DNA from 2 places in the Nocardia sp. NPDC060249 genome. Region 2 is predicted to be linked to the other one. Evidence: predicted binding sites of a transcription regulator. Region 2 holds the regulator's gene; the other holds the start of a gene.
The links. Region 2 encodes HspR, which represses chaperone genes until heat shock. Its sites were predicted from a motif close to ANNTGAGTNNNNNNNACTCANNT; they were not measured.

Region 1: lon (endopeptidase La) is a predicted target of HspR. The motif match lies at 2,606-2,628, and genes of this name have one in related genera.

The regions. Positions count from the first base shown of each region.
Region 1 is NZ_JBHXAQ010000004.1:228,972-236,868, reverse strand. Features, by position in the region: gene ACFWFP_RS18060 (DUF3068 domain-containing protein) at 1-848, shown strand, start outside; gene ACFWFP_RS18055 (RNA polymerase sigma factor) at 908-2,050, opposite strand; gene ACFWFP_RS18050 (YciI family protein) at 2,047-2,454, opposite strand; gene lon (endopeptidase La) at 2,643-5,129, shown strand; partial or broken gene ACFWFP_RS18040 (PaaI family thioesterase) at 5,368-5,775, opposite strand; gene ACFWFP_RS18035 (TetR/AcrR family transcriptional regulator) at 5,817-6,380, opposite strand; gene ACFWFP_RS18030 (DNA polymerase IV) at 6,454-7,521, shown strand; gene ACFWFP_RS18025 (acryloyl-CoA reductase) at 7,693-7,897, shown strand, end outside.
Region 2 is NZ_JBHXAQ010000013.1:14,331-22,227, reverse strand. Features, by position in the region: gene ACFWFP_RS29765 (FAD-binding oxidoreductase) at 1-689, shown strand, start outside; gene ACFWFP_RS29760 (FAD-binding oxidoreductase) at 722-1,891, opposite strand; gene ACFWFP_RS29755 (heat shock protein transcriptional repressor HspR) at 2,508-2,909, opposite strand; gene dnaJ (molecular chaperone DnaJ) at 2,909-4,102, opposite strand; gene grpE (nucleotide exchange factor GrpE) at 4,127-4,699, opposite strand; gene dnaK (molecular chaperone DnaK) at 4,696-6,561, opposite strand; gene ACFWFP_RS29735 (hypothetical protein) at 6,865-7,167, shown strand; gene ACFWFP_RS29730 (dynamin family protein) at 7,209-7,897, opposite strand, start outside.

The DNA of each region.
Region 1 (7,897 bases), on a different contig from region 2:
TGCCGCTCGTTTCCCAGCGCTTCCTGACGGTCGAGGAGCCCTCGGGCGCCGACGAGATGACCGTCCAGGCCGGCCAGACCCTGCGTCGTGACGACCAGGACCCCAAGGACGGCCTGCTCACCGCCTCGGTCGACCGCGTCACCATCGACCGCGTCACCGGCGCGCCGATCGACGCCTCGCCCAACGGTTCGATCGCCGTGGCTCAGGACCCCAAGTCGGGCGCCGCGATCCCCACCGAGTCGCAGCGACGCGGTCTGCAGTACCGCTTCCCGATCGGCACCGAGAAGAAGTCGTACCCGTACTTCGACCTCAACGCCCGCGCCACCTACGACATCGATTTCGTCGAGGAGTCGGAGATCAACGGCGTGCCGGTCTACCACTTCCGGCAGAAGATCCCGGTGACGAACATGTGGGACGTCGTCAAGCACCCGTCCCATCAGCTCGCTCTGCCCGCCGCCAAGTGGGGCCTCGAGGGCACCGAGCCGGTCACCATGACCCGCTTCTACACCAACACCCGCGACGTGTGGGTGGAGCCGAGGACCGGCGCGGTCCTCAAGGGTGGCGAGAGCCTGCACATGTACTACGGCCGTAGCGCCGAGCAGGTGGACGTCAACATCCTGAAGTCGCACCTCGTCTTCGACGAAGAGACCATCGACGCTCAGATGGCCGTCACCCAGGAGAGCCTCGACAAGCTCGACCTGTACGGCAAGACCCTGCCGATCATCCTCGGCATCCTCGCCGCGCTCTTCCTCATCGGCGGTGCGGTCCTCGGATTCCTGAGTTCGGGCTCCACCTCGGGCCGCGCGTTCGATCCCCCGACCGAGCGGATTCGTTCCTCGAACCTGTAAGCCACCTGTCCACAACTCGGCCTCCCCCGGTCCTCAACCCGGGGGAGGCCGAGCTGTTTTCAGGATCGTGACAACTGCCGAACCCGGGCGGCCTCGCGGGTGAGGTGGTCGCGCTCGAGCACGGTGGTGGCCGTGCGGGCCGCTTCGGCGTACAGGGTCGCGGCCTGTTCGAGATCGCCCGCCCGTTCGAGTAGGTAGGCACGGGACGCACTGTGGCGCGGTAGTTCCGGGTCGAGGTCCGCGAGGGCGGCCAGGCCTGCTCGGGGACCGTCGGCCGCACCGACCGCGACCGCGCGATTGAGGCGCACCACCGGGTTGCCGGTGAGAAGCAGAAGTTCGTCGTACCACTCCACGATCTGTACCCAGTCCGTTTCGGCGGTACTCGGGGCATCCGCGTGCAAGGCGGCGATCGCGGCTTGGGCCTGGTATTCGCCAAGGCGGTCGCGGGCCAACGCGGCTTGCAGAATCGTCACGCCCTCGGCGATAAGGTTTGTGTCCCAACGGGATCGGTCCTGTTCGGCGAGCGGAATCAAGCGCCCGCCCTCGGTGCGCGACGCCCGGCGGGCGTGGTGCAGCAGCATCAGCGCGAGCAGCCCCGCGACCTCGGGTTCGCCGGTCGAGGCGGCGAGCTGGCGGGTGAGGCGGATGGCTTCGGCGGCCAGGTCGATGTCGCCGCTGTAGCCCTCGTTGAAGACGAGGTACAGCACACGCAGCACGGTGGCCGGATCGCTTGGCCGGTCGAGCGGTAGGCCGGCGATCCGCTTCTTCGCCCGGCTGATCCGCTGCGCCATAGTCGATTCCGGCACCAGATAGGCCGACGCGATCTGCCGGGTCGTCAGGCCGCCGACCGCCCGCAAGGTCAAGGCGACGGCCGAGCCGGGAGACAGCGAAGGGTGCGCGCACAGGAAATACAGCCACAGCGTGTCGTCCGTAGCGGGCACCGGCCCGGCTTCCGGCTCGGCATCGACTGCGAATTCCCTGCCCCGCCTGGACGTTTCGGCCCGTGACGCATCGATGAACTTTCGCCAGGCGACGGAGACGAGCCAGCCCTTCGCATCGCGCGGCGGATCGCCGGGCCAGGTTTCCAGCGCCCGGATCAGCGCCTCCTGCACCGCGTCCTCGGCCGCCGCGAACTCGGCCCCGCGGCGGACGAGGATCGCGATCACCGCGGGGACGAGTTCGCGCAGTAGCCCGTCGTTCATTCGGTCACCGTGGGCAACTCCGTGTAGAACGGCCGCAGTTCGAGCCATTCCTGCACCGGCTTCCCACCCGCGCCCGGTGCCGCCGACAGCTCCCCCGCGAGTTCGAGCGCCCGGTCGTAGGTCTCGACATCGATGACCATCCACCCGGCGATCAGGTCCTTGGTCTCCGCGAACGGCCCGTCGGTGACCGGCGGGCGCCCCTCGCCGTCCGAGCGGACCCACGTGCCCTGGGTGGACAGTGCCTGACCGTCGACGAACTCGCCGGTCGATCGCAGCCGGTCGGCGAAATCCACCATGTACTGCACATGCGCGGACACCTCGTCCGGCGTCCACTGATCCATCGGCGCGTCGTTGACCGATGCGGGCGCGCCACGGTAGTGCTTGAGCAGCAGGTACTTGGCCATGATGTTGTCTCCTCGGTTGGTGTTCTTCGTGGGTTGTACCCCTGGGACGGAGCCGTTCGCGCGTTCTCGACATCCGCAGCGAAAGAATTTCGGCGAATTTTTCGCCATGAGTGAACGGCGCCACCTGCAGGAACAAACCGCCGGGGGTCCATGTTGAGTCAGCAAAGCTCAACTTTGGAAGGGTCGACATGACTTCAGCTCAGAACCTGCCGGTGCTGTTCCTGACCGATCCGATCGTGCTGCCGGGCATGGTCGTGCCCATCGAATTGGACGAATCCGCGCAGGCCGCCATCGACGCCGCGCAGGCGGCCAAAACCGGTTCGGTGCTGGTCGCGCCGCGCCTGGACGAGGGCTACGCCTCCTACGGCGTCGTCGCCACCATCGAACAGGTCGGCCGGATGCGCGGCGGCGCGCCCGCGGCCGTGTTGAAGGCCGAGCGCCGCGCTCGGATCGGGCACGGCGTCACCGGACCGGGTGCGGCGCTGTGGGTGGAGGCCGAACTCGTCGAGGCGGTCGAGCCCGACGAGCGGACCACCGAGCTCGCCGCCGAGTACAAGAAGCTGGTCGTCGCCGTGCTGCAGCGGCGTGAGGCCTGGCAGATCATCGACATCGTCAACCAACTCGACGACGTCGAGGCCATCGCCGACACGGCAGGCTACGCGCCGTACCTGTCCGATGACCAGAAGCGCGAGCTGCTCGAGACCCCCGACGTCGCGGTGCGGCTGACCAAGCAGATCGACTGGATCAAGGACCACATCGCCGAGGTGGAGGTCACCGACAAGATCTCCGAAGACGTCCGCGACGGCATGGAGAAGAGCCAGCGCGAGTTCCTGCTGCGCCAGCAGCTCAACGCCATCCGCAAGGAACTCGGCGAGGACGAACCCGACGGCGCCGACGACTACCGCACCCGCGTGGAGAACGCGGACCTGCCGGAGAACGTGCGCGCCGAGGCGCTGCGCGAGGTCGGCCGGTTGGAACGCGCCAGCGACCAGAGCCCGGAATCCGGCTGGATCCGCACCTGGCTCGACACCGTGCTCGATCTGCCATGGACGGTGAAAACCGAAGACAGCACCGATGTTTCGGCCGCTCGGGCGGTACTCGACGCCGATCACCACGGCCTCGACGAGGTGAAGGACCGCATGGTCGAGTACCTGGCGGTGCGCTCGCGGCGGGCCGCGCGTGGTCTGGAGGTCGTGGGCGGACGGGGTTCCGGTGCGGTACTCGTGCTGGTGGGTCCCCCCGGTGTCGGTAAGACCTCGCTGGGTGAGTCGGTCGCCAAGGCGCTGGGCCGCAAGTTCGTTCGCGTTGCCCTCGGCGGTGTGCGCGACGAGGCCGAGATCCGTGGCCATCGCCGTACCTACGTCGGCGCGCTGCCGGGCCGGATCGTGCGTGCGGTGAAGGAGGCGGGTTCGATGAATCCCGTTGTCCTGCTGGACGAGATCGACAAGGTCGGCTCCGATTTCCGCGGTGATCCGGCGGCGGCGCTGCTCGAGGTCCTCGACCCCGCGCAGAACCACACCTTCCGTGACCACTACCTGGACCTGGACCTCGACCTGTCGAATGTGCTGTTCATCGCGACCGCCAACGTCATGGACACCATCCCCGGTCCCCTGCTGGACCGCATGGAGCTCATCACCGTCGACGGCTACACCGAGGCCGACAAGGTGGCCATCGCGCGCGACTTCCTGGTCCCCCGCCAGCTGGAGCGCAATGCCTTGACCGCGGAGGAGGTGTCGATCACCGACGCGGCGTTGCGCGAGATCGCGGCGAACTACACCCGGGAGGCGGGTGTGCGTCAAATGGAGCGTCTGGTGGCCAAAGCCTTGCGCAAGGCGGCGACTCGCCTGGTCACGGGCGACGCCGCGAGCGTCGGCGACGCCGCCGTGGACGCCCCGCTCGTCGACAAGGGCGCGCTGGGCGAGGGCGCGGTGCTCGGGTACGACCCCGAACTCGGCTACGACAACGTCATCGACATCGCAGCCGGTCCGCAGCCCGCGGGTCAGGTGACGAACCTGGTGGTCGACCTCGGCAACCTCACCGACTACCTCGGCCGTCCCCGCTTCACCCCGGACTCGATGGAACGCACGTCTGTCCCCGGTGTGGCGACGGGCCTCGCGGTCACCGGTGCGGGCGGCGATGTCCTCTACATCGAGGCCAACGGCGCCGAGGGCGAACGCACCCTCACCCTCACCGGCCAGCTCGGCGACGTGATGAAGGAATCCGCCCAGATCGCCCTCACCTACGTCCGCTCACACCTGGAGGAAATCGGTATCGAGCCGAAGGTCCTCGACCGCAACATCCACATCCACTTCCCCGCGGGTGCGGTCCCCAAGGACGGCCCTTCGGCGGGCGTCACCATGGTCACCGCCCTGGTGTCGCTGGCCCTCGGTCGCCCGGTCCGCGGCGATGTCGGGATGACCGGCGAGGTCACCCTCAACGGCAGCGTTCTGCCGATCGGCGGCGTGAAGCAGAAGCTGCTCGCCGCCCAGCGAGCCGGCCTGAAGACCGTCTTCATCCCGGCCCGCAACGAACCGGACCTGGACGAAGTCCCGGCGGAAGTGCTGGCCGCCCTCAACGTCCGCCCCGTCGCCGACGTGGCAGACATCCTGGCCTACGCGATCGAGCCGATCGCCGAACCCGCCGCCGACGGCAAGACCTTCGCCGTCAGCGCCTGATCCCAGCCGTCAACGGGCCGTGCACAGCTGTGTACGGCCCGTTGCCGTGTCCGGGCTAGCGGCTGACGGTCGGCGGCAGTACCGGGCCTGTGACGGTGACTACGGCCAGTTGGTCGGTGTCGTAGTCGTCCTGGTCGTCGAGGTCGTCGAGGTCATCGAGGTCATCGAGGTCGTCGTCGTCGAAACCGTCCGCGTCTTCCTCGGCGGTGGGGGCGAGGTCCTTCTCGACGCGGCGGGTGGTGCCCTGGGCGACCGCGCAGAGGACAGGTTCCTCGCCCTCGGTCTCGGCGTAGACGTCGCAGTGGGTGACGGCCTGGCGGCGGGTGGCGCCGAGGACGGTGGCGTGCACACGCAGGCGCTCGCCCTGGGCGGGACGCAGGTAGGTGATGGTGAAGCCGCCGGTGAGGACGTTGGGCCCCAGGACGGTGCCCGCGGCGAAGGTGAGGGCGTTGTCGGCGGCGTAGGCGAGCACCCCGCCGTGCACGAAGCCGAACTGCTGGCCGTGTTCGGGCTGGATGTCGATGATGAGAGTGGCTGCGCCATCACCGAATTCGGTGAGCTCGGTGCCGACCAAACGGGCGAACGGCTGCGCGGCTAGTACCTGGCGCGCCAGGTCGAGGTCGAGGGTGGAAGCTTCGGTCGGCATCGGGTGTTCCGTTCTTCGAGTTGCGTGGCCCTGCATGGTGACTATTCGGTGCCGTCGGCCCGCAGTGTCGCCCACGCGGCGGCGGCGAGCTCGGCGGCGACATCGGTTGGCGCGGTACGGATATTGCCACCAAGCCATTGGCGGGAGTATTCCTGTGCCGCACCGAGCCACAGCGCGTAGACGAGATCGAGCTCGAGGTCACGCACCGCGCCGTATCCCGCGTGCGTGCGCCACCACCGCCGGACGGCCGTGAGGAACTCCACATTGCTCTCGCTCTCCCGGACCCCGGGCGGCCGTGAACTCGTGAGAACCGTTGCGCGATATTGATATTCGTGCACCCAGCGCAGGTGCGCACGCACCCCGGCCTCGACGCCGGTCCGCGCGTCGGGACTGTCGGCGACGGCATTCCAGAAGTGTCGCTGGTAGTCGGTGAGCGCGGCCGCCCAGACCTGTCGATAGAGCTCGGACTTGTCCGGAAAGTGGTGGTACAGCGCGCCGACGCTGGCATCGGCGGCGGCGCGGATATCGCTCAGGGTGGCATCGAGGACGCCGTGTTCGGCGAACTGCCGCTCCGCGGCGAGCAACAACCGATCTCGCATCTCCATATACCGAATTTAGTTCGGTCAGGCCCGACGTGGCAAGAGCCGATTTGTCGGTGCGATGCGGTAAGACGGAACTGTGCCCCGGTGGCTCCTGCATGTGGATCTCGACCAGTTCCAGGCGGCGGTGGAATTCCGGCGCCGCCCTGAGCTGCGCGGACAGCCGGTGATCGTCGGCGGCGAGGGCGATCCCGCGCAGCCCCGCAAGGTCGTCACCTGTGCTTCCTATCCCGCCAGGGCCTACGGGGTGCGTGCGGGCATGGCCTTGAAAATGGCGCAGCGCAAGTGTCCGGACGGCGTTTTCCTGCCGGTCGACATGGCTGCCTACGAGGTGGCCTCCGACGAGATCATGGCCACGCTGGGCCGGGTGGCCGGCGCGGTCGAGGTATGGGGAATGGACGAGGCGTTCGTCGCCACCGACGGCGATCCGTGGCAGCTCGCCGCCGAAATCCGCACCGCCATCAGCGAACTCGGCCTCACCTGTGCGGTCGGCATCGGCGACAACAAGCTCACCGCGAAGCTCGCCACCGGTTTCGCCAAGTCCACCGGCAAGACCTCCGCCGAACCCGAACACGATCCGGGCGCCGCCACCGGCATATTCCAGCTCACCGCCGCCAACTGGACCGAACTCATGGGCCACCGCCCCACCGACGCGCTCTGGGGCGTCGGCGCCCGCATCGCCCAGCGCATGGCCGACCTCGGCATCACCACGGTCGCCGACCTGATGTCGGCCGACCGCGCACGCCTGGCCGCCGAATTCGGCCCGAACACGGGCCCCTACCTGTGGGTCCTCGGTCACGGCAAGGGCGACACCGAACTGTCGACCACTCCACGAATCCCCGTGGGCCGCAGCAAATCCGAGACCTTCCCTCACGACCTCACCGACCCCGGCGACATCCGCCGCGAGGTAGCCCGCATCGCCACCGAGGTCGCCGAGGAAATGCGCGAACACCACCGCATCAGCACCCGGGTCTCGGTCACCGTCCGCACGAAAACCTTCTTCACCCGCAGCAAACAGCAGAAACTCCCCACCCCCACCGACGACGTCGCCACCATCACCGACACCGCCCTGGCGATCATCGACCGCTTCGACCTGGACCGCCCGATCCGCCTCCTCGGCGTCCGCCTGGAACTCCTCCCACCCTGATCCAGCTGTGTCGGTCACGGCAGTGCCGGATCAACTATGTTCGGTGAGTACATGGGTAACTCACCGGGGACGGGCCAACACGAGTTCGGCCGATCCGGCGGCCGCGTCGCTACCGGTAGCGACGATAAGTCTGGCCAAATTACCCGGAGAGGCGGATCTGTGTTCTCTGCGATGGTGGCCCGTGAATCCGACGGTGGGATCGTTCTCGCCCGTGAAACGGTGGGAGACGACTTCCTCGGTAGCGGCGAGGTGACGATCAAGGTTCATTACTCGAGCGCGAACTACAAGGATCTGCTGGCGATCACCCCGCGCGGTGGGGTGGTGCGCAACTATCCGATCGTGCCGGGCATCGACCTCACCGGTGAGGTGATCGCCT
Region 2 (7,897 bases):
TCGCCGTGATCCGGCTGATCGGCGATTTCGTGCCGTTCGAGGCGGGCGGTTCGGTGGAGGTCGAGGTGCCGCAGCATCCGGGGGTGCGGCGGCGGTTCTCCCCCGCGCTGCCGCCCTCGCTGGACGGCAAGCTCGAGTTCCATGTCCGGACGGTGCCCGGTGGGTGGTGCTCGAGTTCCATCGTCACCGACACCAAACCCGGTGATCAGTGGCGAATCAACGCGCCCCATGGTGTTTTCGCGGTCGACCCCGACGCTGTCGAGGTGGTGATGATCGCCGGCGGTACCGGGCTGGCGCCGATGCGCGCCCAGATCCTGGACCTGGCCCGCCGCGACACTCCGCCGCGCACCTACCTGTTCTTCGGCGGCCGCTCACCCCGCGACCTCTACGCCAACGACATGCTGTTCCTGCTGTCGGGCGAATTGCCGTGGCTTTCGGTCATTCCGGTTGTCGAGAGTCCGGAAGATCCTGCGGTGCGCGATGAATGGCACGAGCAGACCCGCTCCGATGTGGGCTTCGGACTCGAAGAAATGCTCCACGGCACCCTCGCTGACGTCGCCGCAGCCCACGGCCCGTTCACCGAACACCAAGTCCTGGTCTGCGGTTCGCCCGCGATGGTCGGCACCACCGTCGACCGCTTGATCGAATCAGGAACCCCCGCGGCCAACATCGTCTCCGAAGGCGCATGAAGACCACGGACGGCGTCGCGGCCTGCCCGCCATCAGAACAAGGGGTCGTGGCGGATCGACTGGGCCTGGGTGCCTGCGGCCATCAGGCGGAACTTGGTGGTCTGGACCATCGAGGGGGAACCGACGATTTGGACGTCGCGGTCCGCCCAGGGGCCGTAGCTGGCGACGACCTTGCCGATTTGACCGGTCATGCGGGGTTCCAGGCCGGGTAGATCCGGGTGGGGCTCGCCGGAGTCGTAGTACCACCAGGGGTTTTCGTCACTCTCGCTGACGGGGGTGACGGAGAGCCATTTGTTGGCGATGGCGAGTTGGCTCAGAACCTGGAGGTCGTAGAGATCGCAGGGGTGGTGGCCGCCGACGAACAGGTGGACCTTCGGGTTGACCCGGCGCTGGGCCATCGCCATGATCTGCGCGCGCAGGGGGGCGATGCCGGTGCCGCAACCGACCATCAGCATCTTGCGTTTGGTGTTGCGCGGCACGCCGAGACCGCCGAGGGGTGAGCCGAGCGCCCACTGATCACCGACGGCGGTATGCGCGACCATGGCGGGGCTGACCCAGCCGCCGAGCACACCCCGCACATGGAACTCGATCTCGCCGTTGGGATTGGCCGGGTTCGCCGGCGAGAGATAGCGCCACATCCGCGGCCGCGAGGGGATCTGCACGCTGAGGTACTGACCGGCGGCGTACTGCATCGGCACGTCGAGCTGGACCCGGACGATCGAGAGATTGCGCAGCACCTCGCGATGTTCGACGACGGTGCCCGTCCAGGTGGCCGGGGTGGTCTCCTTGTCGGCGGCGCTGATCATCGCGCCACTGATGGTGGCCAGGCCCTCGTCCCACGCGCTGGCGACCTCGTCGGTCCACATCTCCGCACCGGCGAACAACCGCATGGCCGATTTCAGCGAGTTGGCCACGGCCACATAGTGCGCCGGTTGCACGCCGTACTTGCGGTGGTCGCGCCCGAGCTGGGCCAGGAACGGCAGCAGCTTGTCGGGCTCCTCCAGCCGGTCGAGGGCGTAGGAGATCGCCGTGACGAGTCGGTCGCGCTGGGAATCCATGGCAGCCGGGAAGTAGTCGCGGACACCGGGGTAGTCCGTGAAGAGGATCGAGTAGAACGACCTCGACAGCTTCTCGGGTCCACCTTCTTCCGCAGCAACCGCCTTGAACGTAGTACGGATCAAAGCGATAGTCCGCGAATCCATATGTGTCACAACCTCGTTTCGCCATCGAACGCTAGCCGCGCCGGCGAGTGACGGGCTGGGAGGACACTCGTCAGCAGCCGATGCGAGAAGTCTAGGCGAGGTTTGCCAGCTTAGGAATCGTACTCTTAAACATCACGCATGTAATTCACGAAATACCAGGCGGTTTCCAGTATTGTCCCATGAAAACATACCTGTGGCCCGTTAATCGACGGTGAACAGCCGCTCACGATTCTCGAAACCGCCCGGCGTATCAGGCAATTGGTGACCAATGGCCCTGGTAGAGCGACCCTTCCGCTATGTCGGCCACACGCGGCAAACCGACGCGCCGAGCCATGACACGCGGGGGCGGCGCACCGGAGTGACTGGTCGGCGGCAGCGAAATGCCTTCCGATTGATCCGAATTCAGCATCCGTGCAGCAAACTTTTGGACGTCCACGGTGATAAATCCCCACCTCAGCGCGCCGCGACGCTACTTCCGATCAGCAAGATCACGAATAAGTGGGTTGCTGGAGAGTCACCAGCCGGTCGCCGGGGGTTGACCGGAGACGAACGAGCCCCCGGCTCGCATCCACCACAGCGGATGGGCGAACCGGAGGCTCGTCGAATCGAAGACGACTCAGCGCCGATGCCGTGGCTGCCACACCACGAGCGCGGTACTGCGCGTCGGCGGCGACAGGTCGGGCCGGTAGCCCGCCCGCAACCGCTCCAACTCCGCGCTCATCTCCTCCACGCGCTGCTGCAACGCCTCCACCTGGTTGGTGAGCTCGATGATGCGCTTGATGCCGGCGAGATTGACGCCCTCGTCCTGCGACAGGCGCTGCACCTCGCGCAGCACCTCGACGTCGCGGGCCGAATAACGGCGTCCGCCACCCGAGGTCCGTTGCGGGGTGACCAAACCCAGCCGGTCGTAGGTACGCAACGTCTGCGCGTGCATCCCCGCCAGTTGAGCCGCCACCGAGATCATGAAGAACTCGGCACGCGCGGCGGCACCCGAAACAGACTTCGGATTATCGGACATCAAGCACCCGCCCATCCTGCACGCGGTTCGAAGCCACTGGCCTTCTCCGCCTCCTGATAGCGCTTGAGCGCATCGGTGGCGTCGGAGTCCAGCGATTGCGGCACCGCGACCTTCACCGTGACCAGCAGGTCACCGGCGCCGCCCGCCGCGCCGCGCTTGGGCACGCCACGACCACGGACTCGCAGGATACGCCCGTCGGCGGTGCCAGGGGGCACCTTCACGCCGACCCGGCCGTCCAGCGTCGGCACGGAAACTGTTGTCCCCAGAACCAATTCGCTGTAGCTCACCGGGAGCACCAGGGTGAGGTCGTCGCCTTGACGGCCGAAGACCTTGTCCTGGCTGACGTGCACCGTGACATACAGATCGCCCGACGGCGCACCGCGCAGACCCGCCTCGCCCTGACCGGCCAGCCGGATCTTCTGACCGTCACTGACGCCCGGTGGAATCCGGACGGTGATGGTGCGGGTGCGGTTCTGGATACCGGTCCCCGAGCAGTCGGTGCACGGGTCGTCGATGATCGACCCGGTGCCGCGGCAGTCGTCGCAGGGCTCGCTGAAACCGAACGCGCCCTGATTCCGGCTGACCACGCCCGCACCGTTGCAGTGCGGGCACACACGCGGGCTGGTGCCCGGCTTGGCGCCGCTGCCGTGACAGGTGGTGCACGGCGAGGGACTCGTCATCCGCAGCGGAACGGTGACGCCCTGGGCCGCCTCACGGAAACCCAGGGTCGTCTCGGTCTCCACGTCGGAGCCGCGGCGCGGACGAGCCGCCCCCCGGCCACCGCTGCCACCCCGGTTGAACAGCCCGCCCAGCAGATCGCCGAGCCCGCCGTCGCCCGCGGCACCGGTGTTACCGGCCTGTCCGAAGATGTCGCCGATGTTGAAGTCCTGCGAGAAGCCGCCACCGGCACCGGGATTGAACCCGCCGCCGTAGGCTCGTCCGCCACCGCCGCCGCCCGCGAACATGCGGCGCGTCTCGTCGTACTCCTTGCGCTTGGCAGGATCCGACAGCACCGCATTGGCTTCGCTCACGGTCTTGAACCGTTCCTCGGCCTTGGTGTCACCCGGGTTGGAGTCCGGGTGCAGGTCGCGGGCGAGCTTGCGGTAGGCCTTCTTGATCTCGTCCTGCGAGGCGCCGGAGGAGACACCCAGCTCCTTGTAGAAGTCCTTTTCGATCCACTCCCGTTGGCTCACCGGGCATCTCCTCCTTTCGCGTTCTTATTGACTGTCGCCGGCATCCGGATCCGATGCCCCCGCGACCTCGGCATCGGTTACCCCGACCAGCGCGTGCCGAAGCACCCGGTCGCCGAACCGATAGCCCTTGCGCATGACGATGCCGATCACCGGGTCGGCGCCTGAACCCTCGTGCTGCACTGCCTCGTGCAGCGTGGGGTCGAACGGGTCACCGGCGGAACCGAACTCGACGAGACCCTGCTTGGTCAGCGCGGTCTCGAGCTTGTCGGCGACGGACTTCAGCGGGCCGGAATCGAGGTCGCCGTGCGCCCTCGCCCGATCCAGATCGTCCAGCACCGCGAGCAATTCGGTGACCACCGACGCCTTGGCGGCGTCGATGTTGGCCTGACGGTCACGCTCGACCCGGCGGCGGTAGTTCGCGTATTCCGCGGTCAACCGCTGCAGGTCGGCCGTGCGCTCGGCCAGCTCGTCGTGCTCCGGCTCGACAACGTCGGCGTCGAGGGCGGAGTCCGCCGTGGCGGCCTCCGCGTTCTCGTCCGCGGTGTCGTCGAGGATGTCTTCGACCAACTCCTGCTCCGAGGAGTTCGCCTCGGTCACTTCTTGTCCGTGTCGACCGGCTCGTCCACGACCTCCGCGTCGACGACCTGATCGTCATCGGCCTGGCTGGGGCCCGCGCCGTTGCCGGACTGCGCGTCGGCGGCGGCGGTGGCCTCGTAGATCGCCTGGCCAAGGGCCTGCGACTCGGTGGCCAGCTTCTCCACGGCCGACTTCACCGCGGAGATGTCGGTGCCCTCGAGCGCCGACTTGGCCTCGGCGACCGCGGTTTCCACCTTCGCCAGCTGATCGGCGGAGACCTGTGCGCCACCCTCGCTCAGCTTCTGCTCGTTGATGAACTTCTCGGTCTGGTGGACCAGCGACTCGGCCTGGTTGCGGGTCTCGGCCTCTTCACGGCGTGCCTTGTCGTCGGCGGCGTGCGCCTCGGCGTCGGCGACCATGCGGTCGATCTCTTCCTTGGACAGACCGGAGCCGTCCTGGATCTTGATCTTGTTCTCCTTGCCGGTGCCCTTGTCCTTCGCGGTGACGTGCACGATGCCGTTGGCGTCGATGTCGAAGGTGACCTCGATCTGCGGCACGCCGCGCGGGGCCGGGGGCAGGCCGGTGAGCTCGAAGGAGCCGAGCAGCTTGTTGTGCGAGGCGATCTCGCGCTCACCCTGGAACACCTGGATCTGCACCGAAGGCTGATTGTCGTCAGCGGTGGTGAAGGTTTCCGAGCGCTTGGTGGGGATGGTGGTGTTGCGCTCGATGAGCTTGGTCATCACGCCACCCTTGGTCTCGATGCCCAGCGACAGCGGGGTGACATCGAGCAGCAGGACGTCCTTGACCTCGCCCTTGAGCACGCCGGCCTGCAGGGCGGCGCCGACGGCGACGACCTCGTCCGGGTTCACGCCCTTGTTCGGCTCACGGCCACCGGTCAGTTCCTTGACCAGCTCGGAGACGGCGGGCATCCGGGTGGAACCACCGACGAGCACGACGTGGTCGATGTCGGCCACGTTCAGGCCCGAGTCCTTGATCACGGACTGGAACGGCGCGCGGGTGCGATCGAGCAGATCAGAGGTGATCTTCTGGAACTCCGAGCGGGTGAGCTGCTCGTCGAGGAACAGCGGGTTCTTGTCCGCGTCGACGGTGATGTAGGGCAGGTTGATCGAGGTGGACTGACCCGAGGACAGTTCGATCTTGGCCTTCTCGGCGGCCTCGCGCAGACGCTGCATGGCCATCTTGTCCTTGGTCAGGTCGATGCCCGAGGACGCCTTGAACTTGTCGACCAGCCAGGACACGACGCGCTCGTCCCAGTCGTCGCCACCGAGGTGGTTGTCACCGGAGGTCGCGCGGACCTCGACGACGCCCTCGCCGATTTCCAGCAGCGAGACGTCGAAGGTGCCGCCACCGAGGTCGAAGACCAGGATGGTCTGCTCTTTGTCGCCCTTGTCCAGGCCGTACGCCAGCGCGGCGGCGGTGGGCTCGTTGACGATGCGCAGCACGTTGAGACCGGCGATCTGGCCGGCTTCCTTGGTGGCCTGACGCTGGGCGTCTTCGAAGTAGGCCGGGACGGTGATCACGGCGTCGGTGATCTCCTCGCCCAGGTAGGCCTCGGCATCGCGCTTCAGCTTCATCAGCGTGCGCGCGGAGATCTCCTGCGGCGTGTACTTCTTGTCGTCGATCTCGACGTTCCAGTCGGTGCCGATGTGGCGCTTGACCGAGCGGATGGTGCGGTCGACGTTGGTGACCGCCTGGTTCTTCGCGGGCTGACCGACGAGAACCTCGCCGTTCTTCGCGAAGGCGACGATCGAGGGGGTGGTGCGCGAGCCTTCCGAGTTCGCGACGACGACCGGCTCGCCGCCTTCGAGCACGGCGACGACGGAGTTCGTGGTCCCGAGGTCGATTCCGACCGCACGAGCCATAGTGGTTTCCTCCTGTTTGACGTTCGGTTAGTGCAACGCTGAGCTTTGACGAACTGAGCGTAGTGGGCTCAATCTTGCCTGCGAGGTCCGCCGTGAGTCAACTCAAAGTTGAGTCAGGTTCGCTCATGTTGTTGATCGGCACAACCAGCAGCTGCGGCGATTCATTCCCGCCACCCGAAAAAATTTCCCGGCCCCCGAGCCATTCTTGCCACGAGTGCGCTCAACTGCAGCCCCCGATGCGCGATCGTGACGGTCCGGGGACTATCGATGAGCTCACGGTTCGAACACGAAAGGGTGGAGCACATGTACACACTTGATCTGCTGACCGTCGGGCGCGGGCGCGACGTTGTCGATGCCGCACTCGGCTATGTGGGCGGGCTCGGATATCGCGCCCTCGGATCGACCACCGACGAGGAGGCGCTCGCGATTCTCGCGCGTGAGCAGGTTCGCCTGCTGGTGATCGGCGGTGGGGTAGAAGCCGAGTCCCGGCAGGTCTTGACCGCCGCGGCCGAGGGGCACGGCGCCACCGTCATCCAGGCGGAGCGGGCCGGGCGCGGGATCGAGCAGTACCTCGCGGAGGAGGTTGTGCCGATGCTGGGTGACTGATCAACCCTGCCGGTAGGGGTGCGAACAGTTCCTCCGACCGGCTAGGTGGCCCGCGGTGCAGGGAGTTCGGCCAGGATTCCCTCCGCACTGCGGGCCGCGGCGCGGCAGGCGGTGGCGGTGGCTCGGTCCGCGAGCGGATGGGCCGCTCGGGCCCGCCAGATGCGAACGGCGGAGAAAGCCGTGGCGCGCACGGAATCCGGGCCGGACTCCGCCGGTAGCCCGAGGCGGAGATGCGCGGCCACGCCCGCACCGCCGAGAATGCGGTACAGGTCGGCGAGTACCGGTGGCGGCAAAGGCAATTCGTCGGTGCGCAAGCGGCCGAGCAGCCGGAGTTCGGTGAAACCGTGCACATCGGCGAGCCGGGCACGCACACGCGGACGCAGGCGATCGGCTTCGGTGCCGGGGTAGGCGGCCAGGATCCGGTCCAGCGTGCTCAGCGCCGAATGCGCCTTCAACTCCTCGGCGCGCTGGCCGAATTGGACCTCCAAGACCGACCGGAGTTCCTCGATGCCGCTGCGGGCCGCCAATTCCGCGGCCAGCGCGGAAGAATCGCGGGCACCGAGCCGGATCAGCATGGTGGCCATGCGAATACCGAACAGACCGAAGCGATCCACCAGCTGTGCGCGCAGTTCCGGTGCGACCGGCAGCGCGATATCGGCGCGGGCGAAACGGTCCGCCGAGAGCAACGCGATCCCGAGGTCCTCCGCGGGCACCGTGGACAGCGCCTCGA